DNA from 4 places in the Yersinia kristensenii genome. Region 3 is predicted to be linked to each of the others. Evidence: predicted binding sites of a transcription regulator. Region 3 holds the regulator's gene; each other region holds the start of a gene.

Region 1 (4,936 bases), 590 kb from region 3:
TAGAAAATGAGATTTGCGACAGAATCAAGACACTGACCATCACCACGATATGCGGTGCTTCCAGACCAAAGTTCAGCTCTTGCCCGGTCAGTACCGCAATTAAGGTTACCGCCGGCACGGTCAGTGAAATGGTGGCCAGCACCGAACCGAAGAACAGGTTCATCGCCCGCTGTACCTGATTCGCCAGTACCGCTTTTAATGCTCCCAACCCTTCTGGTGACAGGATAAGCAAGGCAATCAGGAAGCCGGTAAATTTAGCCGGTGCATTTAACTCGGTCAGCAGTGCTTCCAATGGGTTAGCATCAAATTTGGTCACCGCGATGACCGCCACCAAATGAACTAACAACCACAATGTGTGCCACAGGCTACTGTGAGATGAAGGTTTACCATGGTGAGGGTCACTCGGGTCATCACCTTCGTCTTCATGCTCGTAGACAAACAAACTTTGGTGAGTTTTGGTTTGAATCAGCAGGAAAACGCCGTACATCGCGGCTGAAATTGCCGCGACAACCAGTGATTGTGCCACACTAAAACTGCCGTCTGGCAGAGTGCTGGGCAATACCAACACAATGATAGCTAATGGGAATATAGCCATCAGATACTGTTTAATACCGACCAAATTGACATGTTGGGTAGCAAATTTACGCCCACCGAGCAGCAAGGACACCCCGACCAATCCCCCGATAACAATCATGATAATGGAATAGAGTGTATCGCGCATCAATGCGGGGGCAGCGTCGCCTGTTGCCATCATCGCCGAGATCAAACTGACCTCCAGCACCACTACGGATAGGCTGAGGATTAATGAGCCATAAGGTTCGCCCAAACGGTGTGCCAGAACGTCAGCATGACGAACGACACTGAAAGCACTGCTCAGAATACCGACCAGTGCAATCAGGTTGATAACGATAATGGCCGCAAAATTGCTGGTATCTCCCCAAATATTAAGGATAACCAGCGCAAAAATAGGCAGAAGAAGAGAATATTCGTGATGGCGAGATTTAGATCGGCCAGGATCATTTTGCGACTTCATTTCGAGCACGCTCCTAATAACTTTACTGCGCTAAATGGGCATTAGAGCCATTTAACGATAATTAAGTGCCGTATTGCAGGCTAAGTAGCTTTAAGACTAACAAATAACAGGGAATTGTCGCAGGAAATTTACAAGGTTTTAACGGGGAAAGGCAAAAAAAGAACCAGAAAAATGGACACGACAAAGTAATGTCCATTGATTTTACAGATATTAATGAGATCTAGTCGTCAATATTGTCCATTACTTCATGGCGTTTGTGATGATAATTCTCTTCATTCAGACCTTCACGCCAATAAGGAACCGCATAGAGTTGTTGGCGATCACAGCTTTTTTCACGGCGCAGGTAACGGCGTAGCTGCACGACCATCCGGTCTTCACCCGCCAGCCAAAATGTCGCTTCTTCCATCGGCAAATCCAGTGCGCAGAACTGGGTGACAACATCATCGGTTTTCTCGGTACCGCCAATGACCCAGCTCAGTTCAACACCCGCCGGTTTCACCAGATTAAGGACATCTTGCGGAGTATCGACACGAATAATGGCATGTCCTTGCGCATTGGCAGGTAGCGTTTCCAGCAATGCGGCGATGGCGGGCAGTGAGGAAGGGTCCCCAACCAGATAACTGTATGTCGCCGCAGGTAGCATGGTTTCAGGCCCACCGGGGTTAGTTATCCCCATCCAATCCCCCACTTTAGCATTACGAGCAAAATCTACTGCTGGGCCGCGATGGTCATGAAGGGCAAATTCAATGTCTATCTCACAAAGCTCAGGACGGATGGCGCGGACAGAATAGGTTCGAACAATGGGGCGCACATCTGCTGCCGGCCATTGCGGGCCTTTCTCGCCAAGAACCGGTAATTCCGGCTGTGTTTGATGGGCTAATGGCAGGAAGACTTTCAGATGCGCTCCAGCACAATCTCCTGGGTAGTTATGCAGTGTTGGGCTGTGGAAGGTGATCCGCCGCAAATGTGGGGAAGTGTCGGCCACCTTTTTTACCTGCACCAGCCGCGGAGGGGTTGGACGATATTTAGGGGGGGCTGAGGTTGCTGTGCTTGATTTTGTGGTCACAGTCTCTCCTTCTGATTTTATGGTGTTTTATAAGGAATGAACTATATCACCAATAAATCTTAATGATAATTATTTGCATGAAAGTAATTTTTATAAACACAAGTCGCATAAGAACAATAGAAGAAACGCGCAAGGCGGCATTGATTGCTGCGGGTGCAGGGCAAGGCGCTATATTAAAAAGTTATTTATTATAGCCGATTTTATTTTTGAGCATCAGGCTGAGTCAAATTTGTCATATTGTATAAATCTTTATTTTTTTGAAAAATAAGGCTATTTCTCAAATTCGTGTCTAAAGACACCTTTTCACGGTTGCCATTCACTTTGCTTAGTACAAAAAAACATAAGCAACGGTTTTTTTGTATTTGTTTGTCATGCCTATCCCCCGTAAATCTATTTCTACCCCTCGGACTTTGAAGCCGCCGCAGCATTATGGGTGATGTTCACTCACCGCCTATCTGTAACGCCAGATTCTTTGGGTATATCAATCAGAATGAAATGAAAGGGGCTTAGTATGAATTTCCAACAGCTTAAAATTATTCGGGAATCAGCCCGTTGCAATTACAATCTGACAGAAGTCGCGAATACATTATTTACTTCGCAGTCCGGTGTCAGCCGGCATATCCGCGAGTTAGAAGAAGAATTGGGCATTGAGATTTTTATCCGACGCGGAAAACGGCTGTTAGGGATGACTGAGCCGGGCAAAGAGTTACTGACCGTCGCGGAACGTATGTTAAATGATGCCAACCAAATACGCCGCCTGGCAGATGTATTTAGCAATAATGATAGCGGGCAGCTACATATAGCGACCACACATACGCAAGCGCGTTATAGCTTACCGCGGGTGATTAAAGAGTTTCGCTTGTTGTATCCGCAGGTCAAGTTAGTGATTAGCCAGGGAAATCCGCAAGAAATTGCCGCGATGTTGCAATCCGGTGAGGCTGATATTGGCATTGCCACTGAATTATTGATGAGTGATGAATCCGTCGCGGTGTTTCCTTATTATCGCTGGCACCACGCGATTGTGGTGCCAGAAAATCACCCATTAACACAAGAATCGAACATTACTCTGGAAACCTTGAGCACCTTGCCATTAATTACCTACCGACAAGGGATCACTGGGCGTTCACGTCTGGATAATGCGTTTAAAAATGCAGGATTAACCCCCGATATAGCCCTCAGCGCACAGGATTCTGATGTCATTAAAACCTATGTCGAGCTGGGCATGGGGGTAGGTATTCTGGCAGATATGTCTTATGAAGCACACCGTGACAAAGGTCTGGTGCGGCTCAATGCTGAGCATCTGTTTGATGCTAATACGGTATGGTTAGGGTTAAAACGGGGGCAGTTACAACGTAACTTTATCTGGTTCTTTATCCAGCTGTGCAATCCAACACTTTCTCTGCATGACATTAAAGAGAAAGTGCTGGCGGAAGCGGTAGATGAAGTGGTGCTTGATTACGAAATTTAGTCCATGAGTAAAATGGCCTGACGATTCTGACAAAATAGTCAGTCAAGATCATTATTGTTTGGGGTAAATCGCACTCGGACTTCTGTCCCGCCTGACTCCCGTTGGCGAATATTACAATGCCCATTCAGGCTGGCGGCTCTATCCTGCATAATCATTAGACCGTAATGATTTGGCCGCTTACTGGCTTGGCCAATCCCACAACCATTGTCGATAATTGACATGACGACATCATTTTGCTCGCTCATGACGTTGACGGCGGCCTGACTGGCGTGGGCATGTTTATAAATATTATTCAGTGCTTCCCGCGCGATATTAACCATATGAATGGCTTGATGGTTAGGAACCGCATCCGACGTTAAGTTGAAATCGAGTGTAATAGGCAAGTTGCTGCGCTCGCTGAATTCATTGACCAACGTTTGAAGTGCGGCCTGTAATGTCGCTGCATTGAGTTTCAAACGGAAAGTGGTGAGTAACTCACGCAGTTGGCGATAGGCGGTATTCAGTTCATCGCGCATTTGCTGAATCAATAACTTACTGGGTTCTGGTAAGTCCGGAACCTGAATTTGCAAACAGCTAATTTGTATTTTCAGACAAGAAAGTGACTGAGCGATGGAGTCATGCAGTTCGCGGGCAATAGCGGAACGCTCCTCCATCAGCAGTAATTGCTGCTGATGTCTGGCCTGACTTTCCAGTGCCAGTGTGCTGGTCAATTGCTCGACTAACATATTCACCAATTGTTGCTGATCTGAATTGAGCGGCGCTTCTGAAGGGAGCTTTGCCAGTAATAAACCATATTGACCCAGCTTATCGGACAAACTCCAACTCAGAGATTCTCGTGATACTGCACGATCCGTAACAATAGATGAACCGCTAATGGTTAATTGTGTTGGGCGATTTTGTGGTGGTAAATATTCACCATCTAAAGTATCAGTCAGTTGCGAGCGGTAAAGGTGATTTTCATACAGACAAATTTGTACATTTTCCAGTGGTGTCAGGGTTTGTAATTGCTCAATCACGGGCACCAAACGTTCGCTGAGCGGCTGGTGGGTATGCAACTGGCGGCTGCTATGATAAAGGAAAGCCAAAACTTGGTTTTTCTGTTGTAAATCAGCCGTTTTCTGGGCAACGCGCTGCTCCAGGTCACTGTATATTAAAGAAAGTTCCTGTGACATGCGGTTTAATGCCGTTCCTAGCATCCCCATTTCGTCTCGCTGATAGGGCTGAGTGAAGCGCTGGCTGAAATCACCGCGTCCGATAGCATTCGCCATTGAGATCAATTGCATCCATGGGCGCAATAAACGGCGACGGAGATAATAAATAGTGGCGATCATCAGCCCCAGAGTCAGCACAATAAAAACTAACTGAATCA
Region 2 (4,936 bases), 750 kb from region 3:
TCAGCATCGGCGGCTTATATCTTATTTGGCTTTTAATCCGAGAGTCCGGACGATCATGAGTAATGCTAGCTCTGCCACCTTACCTATATCGCGTTTACAGGCCGATGCTCTGACATTGGGTTATGACGGCAAGATAATCAGCGAGAACCTGAGTGTCGCCATTCCTGATGGTGAGTTTACCGTTATTGTCGGCCCCAATGCTTGTGGCAAATCGACACTGCTGCGCGCCTTGAGCCGTTTGCTGAAACCGCAAGCGGGTCAGGTGATTTTAGACGGTAAGAATATTGCCAGCCTTGATACCCGGCACGTTGCGCGCCATTTGGGCTTATTGCCGCAAAGTTCGCAAGCTCCGGATGGCATCAGTGTGCTGGATTTAGTCGCGCGAGGCCGCTATCCCCATCAGAAATTGTTACAGCAATGGACACAAACCGACAGGTTGGCCGTCAGTCATGCCATGCAAGCCACGGGGGTCAGTGAACTGGCGGACAGGTCGGTGGATGCGCTATCCGGCGGGCAACGTCAACGGGTTTGGATAGCCATGGTGCTGGCGCAACAAACACCATTGTTATTGTTAGATGAGCCAACCACCTATCTAGATATCGCCCATCAAATTGATTTGCTTGAGTTATTTAGCAGTCTGAATCAACAACATAATCATACGCTAGTGGCCGTCCTGCATGATCTCAATCATGCTTGCCGTTATGCCACCCACATTATCGCTATGCGCGATGGGCAGATAGTAACGCAAGGTAAACCGCGCGAAGTGATCACCGCCGATCTAGTCGAGCAGGTTTTTGGTATGCCGTGTTTGATTATTGATGATCCGGTTTCGCATACGCCATTGGTGATACCGAAAGGGCGGTTTTAGTTTTTAAGCTATAGATAGGATTGGTTGATGGTGCTCCGGTTGGTCAGCCCGAAAGACGCCGGAGGTTTATCCGCAGGGCAATATTTCGCGCAAGCCGCAGGAGCAGGAGGGCCGGCGAGCCCTCCTGTGGGATTAAGTGATAACTGAACGACTATCAACCGAAAGCTGATCCGCCGCCCCAGCACTAACCCATTTAATAAAAAATAAGACTATTAAGGTTTAGTCTTAAACATCCCCTCGATCCGTGCCAATAAATTACTCGCACTGTAATAATCCAACCGGAACGTATCATAGCCCGCGGCATAAACCCGATCATGTTCAATTGCTGGGATATGAGCTAAAAACTTATTACTTTTCAGGGCGTCAATCGCCGGTTGATCCCCGGAAAATAGCAAAATAGTCTCGCCGTTAAGGCCCTCGGCCAGCTTCTCGCCACCCAGTTGGATGATATCTTTGCGGTGCCCCATGCTGGTGTTGCCCTTCACGGCATCAGGGACTTCTGCCAGTGTGAAACCCAATTCCTGCAACAGTTTTCCCTGCGCGGAACTCTCGGTCCACAAATTAGCAGTGCTGCCCGCCGCTTGATAAACAAAGGCTGATGTCGGTTGCGGTGGTAGCGTAATATTCTGCTTTACTTCATTGATTCGATTAGTAAATTTCTCAATAATTTGCTGTGCATCGGCCTCGTGTCCTGTTGCTTGCCCCAGCACGATGGCTAATTCTTGCCAACTCTTATCATCGTAATTAATGACTAATGTGGGAGCTATAGCTGACAGTTGCTCATACAACTTCAACGCCGAATCCCCGCCAGTGGCAGAAATAATAATTAAGTCCGGATTCATTCCCGCGACAGCTTCGGCATTTGGCTCTGTCTGGTACATTGGCACCAGTTTTTTGGCCTGTGCAACATCTGACCATTGGGTAAAGAAACCTTGATGATCAGCCACCGTGGTGTCAGGCACGGTCGCCCCACTGGCAATCACCGGAGCATTGATAGCCAGTAAAGTCCCGGTAATGGTGATACTCGTGGACACAATCCGTGTGGGTGGATGTGTTAGTACTACTGGGCCTTTGGCCGTTTCTACGGTGCGAGTCCATGCAGCTGTACCCTCACTACCTGATGAGGGGGCTTGTTGATCCTTAGTTTCTTCTGCCGGTTTACAGGCAGACAAGCAGAGAACAAGGCCAAAAAGACCCAATTTAGTCAATGTTGAACGCCATTTTTTATGCTGAATGTAATTGATATCAAAGGACATAACGGCATTTTCTCTTTCTATTTTAAGCCCCAGTTCTGGGGGGATATATAAATAAGATTTATTAATAAATACATTTACATTGATTGACAATGTGAGTGCCAGGTCGTAATTTACCACGCACAAAAGGGAATGATAGTAATTATTATTACCATTTGCATTGTGATGGAGGTCTTTGTGCGGTACTTCAACTCTGAAGAACATGGCAGCTCTGAAGAACATAACAGTTCTGAAGATATGCCCGCTAATTCGCCGTTTTCAGCTGTATCCTCAACATTTCTATTTACTTCAAGACATCAGAGTATCAAAACTCAGGGTATCTTCGAACGAATTAATCAAGCGGCACAAAGTCGTGCTGGCCATGAAAATTCGCTGCAATCAGCCCTACAACCAGCGTTCCAACGGGCACGTGATGCCGGGCAACAACAGCCTATCATTGTCGGGGCAATACCTTTTGATGCCAGTCAGGCATCGTGCTTATTTATTCCAGAACATTATCAGGTTTGTGACCGGCAAGCCTTGGTGGATGCTGCGTGTGTTGATAGCCGTAGGGTGGTTACTGCCCTCGCCAGTCGCAGTTTGCCGGATGAAAATGAGTTCAAACATATTGTGGCGGAGGCTGTTGCCGCTTGTCAGTGCGGGGCAATCCATAAAGTTGTTCTTTCCCGCATTTTGGAAATTGATACAGATACCCCGGTTGATAGCGATCAGGTTATGAATCATTTACTGCTCCAAAACAGCACAGCGCATCACTTCCGCGTGCCGCTTGCGGATGGTGGCGTATTACTCGGTGCCAGCCCTGAGCTATTGGTGCGTAAACATCTGGCTGGGGTTTATACCAATCCGTTGGCAGGATCGGCGAAACGCCAAACCGACCCACAGCATGATTGGGATATTAGCCAGACACTACTGGATTCAGAGAAAGACCAATATGAGCATCGTCTGGTTATCGACGAAGTTCGCCGCTTATTGACGCCACATTGCTCAAGTTTGAATATTCCCTCACAACCTTCATTGCTTAGCACCACCGCGCTGTGGCACTTATCTTCCGCCATCAGTGGCGAGCTGGAAAACCCACAGATGCGGGTGTTAGAGCTGGCGAATCTGTTACACCCAACCCCCGCATTGTGTGGATTACCGACGCAAAAAGCCCGCCAGTTAATTCAGCAATTAGAGCCTTTTGAGCGGGGATTATTCAGCGGGATTGTAGGTTGGTGCGATGAACAGGGCAATGGTGAATGGGCGGTGATTATCCGATGCGCCACGGTACACCCAACACAAGTGCGGCTATTTGCCGGGGCGGGCATTGTCGCTGCCTCACAACCCGCGCTGGAATGGGCAGAAACTGAAGCCAAATTGGGCACCATGCTCAACGCGATTGCCATCACCCGGCCAGGAGTGCCGCTATGAGTATTGAATTTACCCGTTGGCCGGAAGAGTTTGCTCGTCACTATCGCGAGAAAGGCTATTGGACAGACCAGCCGATGACGGAGATTTTGTCTCGCCAATGCCAGCGGCGGCCGGAGGCGACGGCCATCATTTGTGGTGAGCGCCATATCAGTTATGCGCAGTTCGAGCAGGCAACTCAGCGGTTGGCGGTGCGCCTAACCCATCTGGGCATGCGCCGTGGCGATAGCGCCTTGGTTCAGCTCCCTAATTGTGCTGAATTCTATCTGGTTTACTTTGCACTATTAAAAATCGGTGTTGCGCCGGTCAATGCATTATTCAGTCATAACCGGTTGGAATTAAATGCTTATATTGAACAGATCCAACCGCGTTTACTGATTGCTCATGCTAGCCACAACCTGTTTGTCGAAGGGAATTACTGCGCCGAGCTACAGAAAAAAATGCCGATGCTGGAATTACTGATCGTGGCAGGAACCACAAATTATGCCCAATCGCTGGAGGCCTTGTTGTATAGCGAGGGGGGATTTAATGATCGGGATGGTAATGAAACTGCCGAATTTCATCCCTCTGCGGCTGACGAAGTGGCTTTTTTCCAGCTTTCTGGGGGCAGCACCGGGACACCAAAACTGATCCCTCGCACCCACAATGACTATTACTACAGTGTGCGGGCCAGCGCGGAAATTTGTCAGCTCGACGAGCACACCCGCTACCTTTGCGCTTTACCGGCTGCCCATAATTACCCGCTCAGTTCACCGGGGGCATTAGGGGTATTTTACGTGGGGGGCTGTGTGGTGTTGGCCCCAGATCCCAGTGCGATGAGTTGTTTCCCACTGATTAAGCGCCACCAAATTACGTTCACTTCTTTGGTTCCTCCCGCTGTGGCCCTGTGGTTACAAGCTGCACAGCATTTTGCCGCTGATCTGGCCAGTTTGCAGGTGTTACAAGTAGGGGGCGCAAAACTCAGTGAGTCTCTGGCGCGACGTATTCCACCGATACTGGGCTGCCAGTTGCAGCAGGTGTTGGGGATGGCGGAAGGGTTAGTGAATTACACCCGCTTTGGTGACAGTGACCACTTGGTGTTTACCACTCAAGGACGGCCTATCAGCGAGGATGACGAAATTAAAGTGGTGGATAGTGATGGGATGCCAGTCGCTATCGGAGAGGTCGGTGCACTGGTGACTCGTGGCCCTTATACATTCCGTGGCTATTACCGCAGTCCAACCCATAATGCCAATGCCTTTGATAAAGAAGGATTTTACCATTCCGGTGATCTGGTACAGATGACTGAAGAGGGCTATTTGCGGGTAGTAGGGCGGGAAAAAGATCAGATTAACCGTGGTGGTGAAAAGATTGCCGCAGAAGAGATTGAAAACCTGCTGGTGGCCCATAACGATATTCTTCATGCGGC
Region 3 (4,936 bases):
TATGAGCTGAAAATCGGCGAAAAAGGCGCGCAGGTCATAGGTTTTGATCCGGCAGGGGTGTTCTACGGTTTGCAATCTATTCTTTCTTTAGTGCCGGTTGACGGTAGCAAGAAGATTGCAACATTGGAGGCCAAAGATGCGCCGCGCTTTGAATATCGCGGAGTCTTCCTGGATGTCGGGCGTAACTTCAAAACCAAAGATGCCGTGCTGCGTTTGCTCGATCAAATGGCGGCTTACAAGCTGAACAAATTCCATTTCCACCTCAGTGATGATGAAGGCTGGCGTATTGAGATTCCTGGCTTGCCAGAACTGACGGATGTCGGTAGCAAGCGTTGCCACGATTTAACGGAAACTACCTGTTTATTGCCACAATTGGGTTCTGGCCCGGATAGCAATAATCTGGGTTCTGGTCATTTTACCCGCGCTGATTACATCGACATTCTGAAATACGCCAAGGCGCGTCAGATTGATGTCATTCCTGAAATTGATATGCCAGCCCATGCTCGTGCGGCTGTGGTATCAATGGAGGCCCGCTACAACAATTTGATGAAGCAGGGCAAAGAAAAAGAAGCCAACGAATTCCGTCTGGTCGACCCGACAGATGATTCTCAAACGACTTCAGTTCAGTTGTATGAGCGCAAAAGTTATCTCAACCCCTGCCTGGATTCTTCTAAGCGTTTTGTCGACAAAGTGATCGGCGAAATGGCTCAGATGCATAAAGAAGCCGGTATGCCGCTAAATACTTGGCATTTTGGCGGCGATGAGGCCAAAAATATCCGTCTGGGGGCCGGGTTCCAGGACAAAAACAGCCCGATTGAGCCGGGTAAAGGCATTATTGATAAGAGTGTAGAAGATAAGCCGTGGGCCAAATCGCAGGTTTGTCAGGACATGGTCAAGCAAGGCAAAATTCAGGATGTTGAGCACCTTTCCAGCCACTTTGCTATTGAAGTCAGCAAGTTGGTAAATGCTCACGGCATCGAAAAAATGCAAGCCTGGCAAGATGGCCTTAAAGATGCCAAAGATTCGAAGGATTTTGCGACCAAACGTGTGGGCGTTAACTTCTGGGATACCCTCTATTGGGGCGGGGCCGACTCAGTCAATGATTGGGCCAATAAAGGTTATGAAGTGGTCGCGTCCAACCCAGATTATGTCTATTTCGACATGCCGTATGAAGTTAACCCAAGTGAGCGCGGTTATTACTGGGCAACTCGCTTCAACGACGAAGCTAAAGTCTTCAGTTTCGCGCCGGACAACATGCCGCAAAATGCTGAAACCTCGGTTGACCGCGATGGTAATCACTTCAGTGCCAAGAGTGATAAACCTTGGCCGGGTGTGCACGGTATTTCAGGCCAATCATGGAATGAAACTGTCCGGACTGACGAACAGATGGAATACATGATTTTCCCACGGGTATTACCATTGGCGGAACGTGCCTGGCATCGTGCGCCATGGGAGCAAGATTACAAAGCAGGTCGTGAGTACAAAGGTGGCGAAACCCATATGGTCGATACCAAGGCGTTGAACTCAGATTGGCAGCGTTTTGCCAATATTATGGGGCAACGTGAATTGGCGAAACTGGATAAAGCCGGTGTTGCTTACCGCTTACCGGTGCCGGGAGCACGTGTTGTTGCAGGGGAGTTAGAAGCTAACATCTCCTTGCCGGGGCTGATTATTGAGTATTCGACTGATGGCGGCAAGCAATGGCAGAAATATGATGTCAAAGCCCAACCTAAAGTCAGCGGTGATGTGTTGATTCGCTCGACCAGTCCGGATGGTAAACGTAGTAGCCGTGCGGAGCCGGTTAAAGTCTGATTATTGCTGTCAAAGTGTTGTGTCTGATGTTAACTCCTGTTTGCCCGATTTTTAGGTAAACAACATTAAGTGAAATTGAGTTGATGGTTTTTACCCCGGCGAGTCCGGGGTTTTTTTTGCTTCAAACTCATACGGATAGCGACTAAGTGAGCAATAAAAAAGTGGATTTGTCACGAGGATAGGGATATAGGATACCAGTAACAAAAATGACCACCTGACTCCCAACTAAAATGATTTGTGGGAAAGGCGGCCATCTTGAGAATTGCTTATTTCAGCATTATCTAAAAATCTTTATATGATCAATGCGATTAAACCATATTATTTTGGATCGTGCGCAGACTCATCTTCACGGCAATTGCCAGTGGCACAGTGGCCATATAGATACAGGCTATGATTGGTCAGCTTGATGCCATGCTTCTCAGCAATATCACGCTGCTGTTTTTCAATCTCTTCATTGCTAAATTCAATCACTTTGCCGCAATCCAGGCAAATCAGATGATCGTGATGATGTTGTTGTGTCAATTCAAAGACTGATTTACCGCCTTCGAAATTGTGGCGGGTCACAATACCGGCATCATCAAATTGGTTCAGTACGCGGTAAACCGTCGCCAAGCCAATTTCTTCACCGATATCGATCAGCTTTTTATAAAGATCTTCCGCGCTGACGTGATGGTTAACCGGATCTTGTAACACTTCCAGAATTTTAAGCCGAGGCAGCGTTACTTTAAGGCCTGCATTTTTTAAGGCTTTGTTGTTGTCAGTCATGCGGATTCAGTCCTATTACTATCGATTCAAATTAAGGCCGTTCAGCCTATGACATCCGTGGCGCAATATTCTCAATTGCGTCTCATTATAGAACTGCTAGCCCCAAATGAAAACCGTGGTTGTTAACAAAGATATAATCGCACACTTTGTCCCATTAATCATGCAATGTATTGATGAATGGGATTGTTGCATCATTTAAGTATATGGCTGCTAGGCGTAACGTTACAAATTTGTAGCGGTTTATTTTCATTTTTCACGGATGAACATGCGGATCTGTGGGCGGCTTAACAAGTATCGCGAGAGGCGTAAGAGTAACGGAAACGCGGTTTGATGTTTAACACCACCCGCGCGTTTCCGACACGACAAATTAACCGGTAATTTCAGCGAGATTCAGTTCTTCACTGATCTGTTTCACCCAAGCACTCACTCGCTCATTCGTCAGTTCTGGCTGGCGATCTTCATCAATAGCTAAACCGACAAAGTGATCATCATCCGCCAAGCCTTTAGAGGCTTCGAAGTGGTAGCCTGCCGTTGGCCAGTGACCGACAATGGCAGCACCGCGTGGTTCGATGATATCGCGCACGGTTCCCATCGCATCACAGAAATATTCTGCGTAATCTTCCTGGTCGCCACAACCAAACAACGCCACCAGTTTGCCGTTGAAATCGATCTCTTCCAGCGTCGGGAAGAAATCATCCCAATCACACTGGGCTTCACCGTAATACCAGGTTGGGATACCGATCAGCAGAATATCGAAGCCTTCTAAATCTTCTTTGCTGCTTTTGGCAATGTCATGAACCTCAGCAACCTCTTTGCCCAGTTGCTTTTGGATCATCTTGGCAATGTTTTCGGTATTGCCAGTATCGCTGCCAAAGAAAATGCCTACAGTTGCCATATAACGTAATACCCTTAAATTCAAAAAGTTATGCAAATTATTGAGCCTTCTGCCCAATAATATAACACATGTATAGGGCCATATAATGCCAGAAAATCTCGCCAGGCCGATATCAAGTTTATGCGATATAAAATTTTTGTGAGCCGCTCAACCTTATAGCGGCATTGCCGATAACCTTCATGTAACCGAAAGGTTGCAATTTGCGGTGCCAGGGGGAAAACCGTCAGATGAAAATTTGCCGGGAAAGGAGTTGTCGTTAGCTGTATGGAACGTCCTTTATTGCTTTTCGGTCATCAAGTAACACCAGAGTTTTAACGATAACTATCCGATATATAAGGGGAACGAACATGCAGTTTTTAAGAGATATTACCATCAGAGCCGCACTACTTTGGGTGCTTGGGGCATTTTGCCTGCTATGGGGCGGTGTATCGGGTTATACATTGCTATCACTGAATCAACTGACACAATCGTCTAATGCCAACAGTGTGTTGGTTGAAAACATGAATTTAGTCAATCAGGGGACGGATCAATATTTCCGCATGGTGACACGTCTGGCCCGTTCAGTCGATTATCGCCAGAGCGGTAATATTGTGGATGCCGATAAAGAACTCAAATCATCCAATACCGCACTTGAGAATCTGAAAAAGGAGTTAGCACAGTTTAAAGCTATCGATCATGCACAGATTGATCCCGCATTGGTGACTGGAGTGGTTAATGGATGGAGTGGATTAATTGATCAGGGTGTGACTCCGCTATTTCAGGCCGCAATGAATAACAATGACACAGTCTATGAGGATTTAGCCAAAAAGACCGTGCCAGCGCTGAGCCGCCAATATGGCGCTGTTGCGGAGAATTTTAATCAGGCCGCCTCAAAAGCCATCGGCGTGGCTAAAGAGCAATTTGCTCACCTGACCAGAGTGAGCAGCATAATATTAATCTCTGCTTTGGTGGCGGGATTAGTGATTTTGGTGGTCACTGATCGCTACCTAATTGTTAACATGGTGCGTCCGCTAGATGATATCCGCGCACATTTTCGCGCGATTGCTTCAGGCCAACTTGGGCAGCCTATTACGGATTTTGGCCGTAACTGTGTCGGGCAATTATTTCCACTGCTACGTGATGTGCAGGCCAGCTTGGCCAACACGGTAAAAGCTATTCGCAGCAGCACTGATGGGATTTATCACGGGGCGGCAGAAATTTCTGCCGGAAATACGGATTTATCATCGCGAACAGAGCAGCAGGCGGCCGCATTGGAAGAGACCGCCGCGAGTATGGAGCAATTGACGGCAACGGTAAAACACAACGCAGACAATGCACATCACGCCAGTCAACTGGCGGCAAATGCTTCTATCACTGCAAAAAAAGGTGGGGCACTGGTGGCTGATGTGGTGCATACCATGGATGAGATCTCTGCGAGTTCACGCAAAATAGCCGAAATTACCACGGTAATTAACAGTATTGCTT
Region 4 (4,936 bases), 1.8 Mb from region 3:
TCTGTGGCGCGAACATTGATGCGGCGAATATCCCCCTCAACCCCACTAATACTGATTAAATCCCCGACCTTGACTGGCCGCTCGGTGAGCAAAATAATGCCGGAAATAAAGTTCTTCACAATTTCCTGCAAGCCAAAACCGATACCCACAGATAATGCACTGACAATCCAGGCTAATTTATTCCACTGAATACCGAGCACTGATAAAGTCATCAGGATCACCAGCACATAACCGATATTACTGAACAGGGTGACTGCCGAGGTTTTTATCCCGGAGTCCATCTGAGTTTTCGGTAGGAATTCATTACTGAGCCAACGTTGTGCCGCCTTGAGCACATATAATCCGACCAGCAGACAAATAGCCGCATTAAGCAAATTGGTTGGCACAATATTGAGTTTTTCCAGCCCCTCGCCACCCAAGAGTTCCATGGTCTTTTGCAGCAGTGAAACCGGGGTTGTCGAGCCAAAAGTGCCATTAAACAGCGCGATAATAGCCAGTAATATCAGCGTCACTTTGCTGGTGGCTGATAATAATGTTGCCGCTTGCGCCAAATGGCGGTCATCAATATTGAGTGACTGCTTAATGGCTTTACCGGCACTGCTGGTGGGGGAAAAGAGACTTTCAGCTAAATCAACACAAAGATGAGTCAGCAAATACACACAGGCCAGTACCAGGCAAACCCATACCAGTTTGTAACTCAAGAATTTCGCTAGCGCGATATATCCCACTAACAATGACAATAATATGGCTATTGCAGTAATGCCGATGGCCAGGTGAATTAACCCGGCCAAGGTGGAATAAGCTTCAGGTTTTTCGCCATTGACCATCAGTTGGCGGCGTATCCGGTTGGCGCGTAATGGAATAATCGCGGCAGTCAGAGCCACCAAGAGAGCTGAAATACCATTGCCAAAAATTGTCCCCGATACGCTGATATTGATCATGTTATTCATCTGATCAATCGCACCAAAAATCATGATGCAACTGGCTAGCAGCGGAGGAAACAGTTTGAGAGACGCGGCCACTTCATCAGCAATGGCGGGTAGCCGCCATGAGGGGCGCTGGATGGATAAAAACGCACGGCCAAGACCCGCGACCAACGCGGAGAAAAACATAAGCTGAACAAATGCCAGTGCAAAATTCATTACTAGCGGTGATGCATCCGGTGTGCGAGTGAATGTCTGGGTGATGCATTGCGCCATGGTGACGGTAATCAGCACCGTGTATAAAGTGGTGGCTGAGGCCATAAAGCTACGGCGTAATGGGCCTTGGGGCAGGCACTTAGCACAAAACCAGGCGGTCAGTTTGTCGAGGAGCTTAAAGCCAAATGCGCCGATCAACAGAGTCAGTAACAGGTACATTGCCGTGCCCGCGCGCCATTCTGGCTCCCAAGCGGCATGCCAGGCATCCGCCAGTTCTTGCACAAAACCTTTCAACCGCTGGTCATCATCGGGATTGGGATTGACGATGGGCGCCCAAAATTTAGCTCCCAAGATGCTGCCAGAATTTAAGGCAATTTGTGATTTCAGTGCCGTTCGCCGTAACGAGATAATCTGTATTGCCAGGTTCTCCGCGTTAGCTTTGATGGCCTGAGCTTGATCATTCTGGCCCTCTAATTGGACTTTACGGGTATTTAACGCGCGGCGTTGTTGAGCGACTATCGGGGTTTCAGCCAGTGTCCCTGCGGCGGGCGGCGGGCCTAAAACATCCAACTGTGCCTGTAGTTGTTCCCGTTTGGGTTTCAAATCGGCCAGCAGAATGTCGACATCCCTGACCAGTGTTAATGCTGTTTCATTCAGCGTACTTAACTGATTGTCTGATGTACTGTTTGACACACTCTGTTTGAGTTTATCTAACTGTTTTTGCAAGCTAATTAATTGAACCGATATCGCCGGTTTTACCGGTTCCTCACTGCTTTCAGTTGTCGTGTCTGATGTTGTCGCTGCAAAGGCCGTACCTGTAGTTGAAATCGCGATAAGTGACGCGCAAAAAAGCATGAGCAACAGACAGAGTAGGGGATAATAGCGATGTAAAACAAAGTACCCATTCTTTTTCATAAAACCGGTCAGCCCGAAAGTGTATGTCACAATGAACCCATTGATTAGTGCAGTGGTGCCTGCCTGACAATCATTGTGGCACACCTTACGAATTACTGAATAATCTTACTCTTATAATTACTCCCCTAAATTAACTGTTAAAGATAATAATTATCATTGTAATTAACACTCTCATTTAATAAATTGTGCGCTGCACTTATGGACCCACAATATGTGGCGCGCAGGTTAGGGTATTTGCCGGGCGAAAATAGCAAAGGATGCTGATAAATAACCATCTATTTTATCTGGGGAAGATAACTATGTTCTCGGCTTTTACCATAAAGCGCTCTGCTATTTTATGTTCACTGGCACTGTTTATTCCATTGGCCGTCATCGCTGACGATACGATAGAAGTGACAGCCAAAGCCGGCCATGAAGCCGATTTGCCTACTTTGGGCTATACCGCAAAAACCACCAAAGGGGCAACTAAAACCGATCAGCCGTTAATTCTGACTGCACAAGCGGTCTCAGTGGTTACTCGCCAACAAATGGATGATCAAAACGTTGCTACACTGAACCAAGCGCTGAATTATACCCCAGGTGTTTTCACCGGTTTTTCCGGTGGAGCCACCCGCTATGACACTATTGCCTTGCGGGGTTTCCATGGCGGCGATGTGAACAATACCTTCCTCGATGGCCTGCGTTTACTCAGTGATGGCGGCAGTTTTAACGTGTTGCAGATCGACCCATGGTTCCTTGAGCGCGTTGATGTTATCAAAGGCCCCTCTTCCGCATTATATGGCCAGAGTATCCCCGGCGGTGTGGTGATGATGACCTCCAAGCGCCCGCAATTTACCTCGGAAGGTCATTTCCGCCTGACGGGGGGTAATAACAATACCCAAGTCGCGGCATTTGATTATACCGATGCGATATCCGAGCATTGGGCGTTTCGCCTGACCGGGATCACCCGCAACAGTGACACCATGTATGACCATCAGCGCGAAGAGCGCTATGCAATCGCGCCGTCATTATTGTGGCAGCCAGATGAAAATACTTCATTGTTACTGCGCGCCAATTTGCAAAAAGACCCTTCCGGTGGCTATCACAGTGCGGTGCCAGCAGATGGCAGCATTTATGGGCAGAAATTAAGCCGTGGCTTCTTCGATGGCGAAAGTAACCACAACGTGTTTAAGCGCTGGCAGCAAATCTATAGCTCTGAATTTTCACACAAATTTGATAATGTTTGGTCTTTCCACCAAAACGCCAGCTATACCCATTCTAATAGTCAGTTAGAGCAGGTTTATCAAGGGGGCTGGAATAGCGACCGTACTCTGATGAACCGTTATTACTCTGGTGAAGAGTCATCACTCAATGCATTTGCGGTAGATAACCAACTGACCGCGGATTTCGCCACGGCGGCAGTGGAACACAAGGTAATGCTGGGGCTGGATTTCCAGAAATTCCGCAATAATTTGCGCAGTGACAGTGCTTATGCCACCACATTGAACCCTTACACGGGCGTTTCTGGCGGCAGTACCTTGTATCGTGATGACTTGTTGACCACTCCCGGTATCAATTCATCCTATTTAAATCGCCGCTATGAGCAGAGTGGGGTTTATCTGCAAGATGAAATGACATTGGATAATTGGCATCTGAATCTGTCCGGCCGTTATGATCGGATGAAGACGGAGAATATTGATAAAACCGCCAACAGCACTGATGAGCGCACAGATAATCACGCCAGCGGGCGCGCCTCATTGCTGTATGGTTTTGATAGTGGTATTTCTCCGTATGTTAGTTACAGCCAAGCTATCACGCCAAGTTTGTTCCCGGATGCACAGCAAAAACTGTTGAAACCGATGACCAGCGAGCAGTATGAAGTGGGGATTAAATATCAGCCGCCGGGCAGCTCTTCACTCTATTCCGCCGCCTTATATGACCTGACCCAAAATGATGTGGCAAACCGCGCAGTACCGGCCACTTATTATGTGCCCGCCGGTAAAGTGAATTCACAGGGGCTGGAGCTGGAAGCCAGAAGCCGGATTAATGACCGGTTGAGTGTGATTGCGGGCTATACCTATAATCGAGTGAAATTCAAAGATGCCATTGATGGTAATGATGGTCATACGCCAGTATTAGCGCCGTCTAATATGGCATCACTGTGGGCGCAGTATGAAGCGGGTTATGGTATTAATGTGGGGGCGGGGATCCGTTATATTGGCAAACAGTGGGCCGATGATGCCAATACCTTGCGCGTCCCTTCCTATACACTGGGCGACGCCTCGGTTCGTGCGGATTTAGGGACATGGGCAACATCATTGAAAGGCGCGTTTGTTCAATTGAATGTGAATAATATCGCAGACAAAAAATACGTCGCCGCCTGTTACAACACTTCCTATTGCTACTGGGGCGCAGAGCGCTCAGTACAAGCGACAGTGGGCTATGACTTCTAACTAACTCAATATATTCATCATAAAGCCCGCAATCTCTGCGGGCTAATGATGACATTATCTTTTCTCAGCGCCAAAACGGGCGGCTGTAATCTCGCTTGATATCCTCTCGGCTCAGGCCAATATCTTTTAATTGATCGGAATTCAACCGCCCGAGAGTATTGGCCGTTTTGCGCTGTTCATTCCATTGATGCACATATCTGTATGCTTGCAACCATAGCCGAATAAAAATATTAGGGCGATTTTTTGTGGCTCGTGTCATTGACGAGCAGCATTCATCTATTTGATCTTCAATTATATTATTCATTATTGACTCCCCGTCAGTAGGTGAGTCACTAGCATGAAACTTTGGCGCAAAACATTACAGATGCAAATTAGGACTATTATTTCCATACAGATATGCGATATATCAACTGAATGGTGTGATTTCATGCCATCTGTACTGCTTTACTC

What was found. The regulator Fur, encoded in region 3, represses iron uptake genes when iron is present. The targets are predictions, from matches to a motif close to ATAATAATGAGAACNACTATCAA.
Positions count from the first base shown of each region.
Region 1: a site for Fur is predicted at 2,156-2,178, ahead of DX162_RS15130 (siderophore-interacting protein). Genes of this name have one in related genera too.
Region 2: a site for Fur is predicted at 2,254-2,276, ahead of DX162_RS09010 (isochorismate synthase). Genes of this name have one in related genera too.
Region 4: a site for Fur is predicted at 2,189-2,211, ahead of DX162_RS04350 (TonB-dependent siderophore receptor). Genes of this name have one in related genera too.

Region 1 is NZ_UHIY01000001.1:3,301,940-3,306,875, forward strand. Features, by position in the region: gene chaA (sodium-potassium/proton antiporter ChaA) at 1-1,033, opposite strand, end outside; gene DX162_RS15130 (siderophore-interacting protein) at 1,254-2,099, opposite strand; gene cbl (HTH-type transcriptional regulator Cbl) at 2,611-3,567, shown strand; gene narX (nitrate/nitrite two-component system sensor histidine kinase NarX) at 3,606-4,936, opposite strand, start outside.
Region 2 is NZ_UHIY01000001.1:1,958,247-1,963,182, forward strand. Features, by position in the region: gene fepG (iron-enterobactin ABC transporter permease) at 1-59, shown strand, start outside; gene DX162_RS09000 (ABC transporter ATP-binding protein) at 56-868, shown strand; gene fepB (Fe2+-enterobactin ABC transporter substrate-binding protein) at 1,081-2,124, opposite strand; gene DX162_RS09010 (isochorismate synthase) at 2,359-3,531, shown strand; gene DX162_RS09015 ((2,3-dihydroxybenzoyl)adenylate synthase) at 3,528-4,936, shown strand, end outside.
Region 3 is NZ_UHIY01000001.1:2,708,889-2,713,824, forward strand. Features, by position in the region: gene DX162_RS12350 (beta-N-acetylhexosaminidase) at 1-1,812, shown strand, start outside; gene fur (ferric iron uptake transcriptional regulator) at 2,131-2,577, opposite strand; gene fldA (flavodoxin FldA) at 2,945-3,472, opposite strand; gene DX162_RS12365 (methyl-accepting chemotaxis protein) at 3,820-4,936, shown strand, end outside.
Region 4 is NZ_UHIY01000001.1:933,848-938,783, reverse strand. Features, by position in the region: gene DX162_RS04355 (DUF3772 domain-containing protein) at 1-2,084, opposite strand, end outside; gene DX162_RS04350 (TonB-dependent siderophore receptor) at 2,354-4,486, shown strand; gene DX162_RS04345 (DUF1127 domain-containing protein) at 4,551-4,790, opposite strand.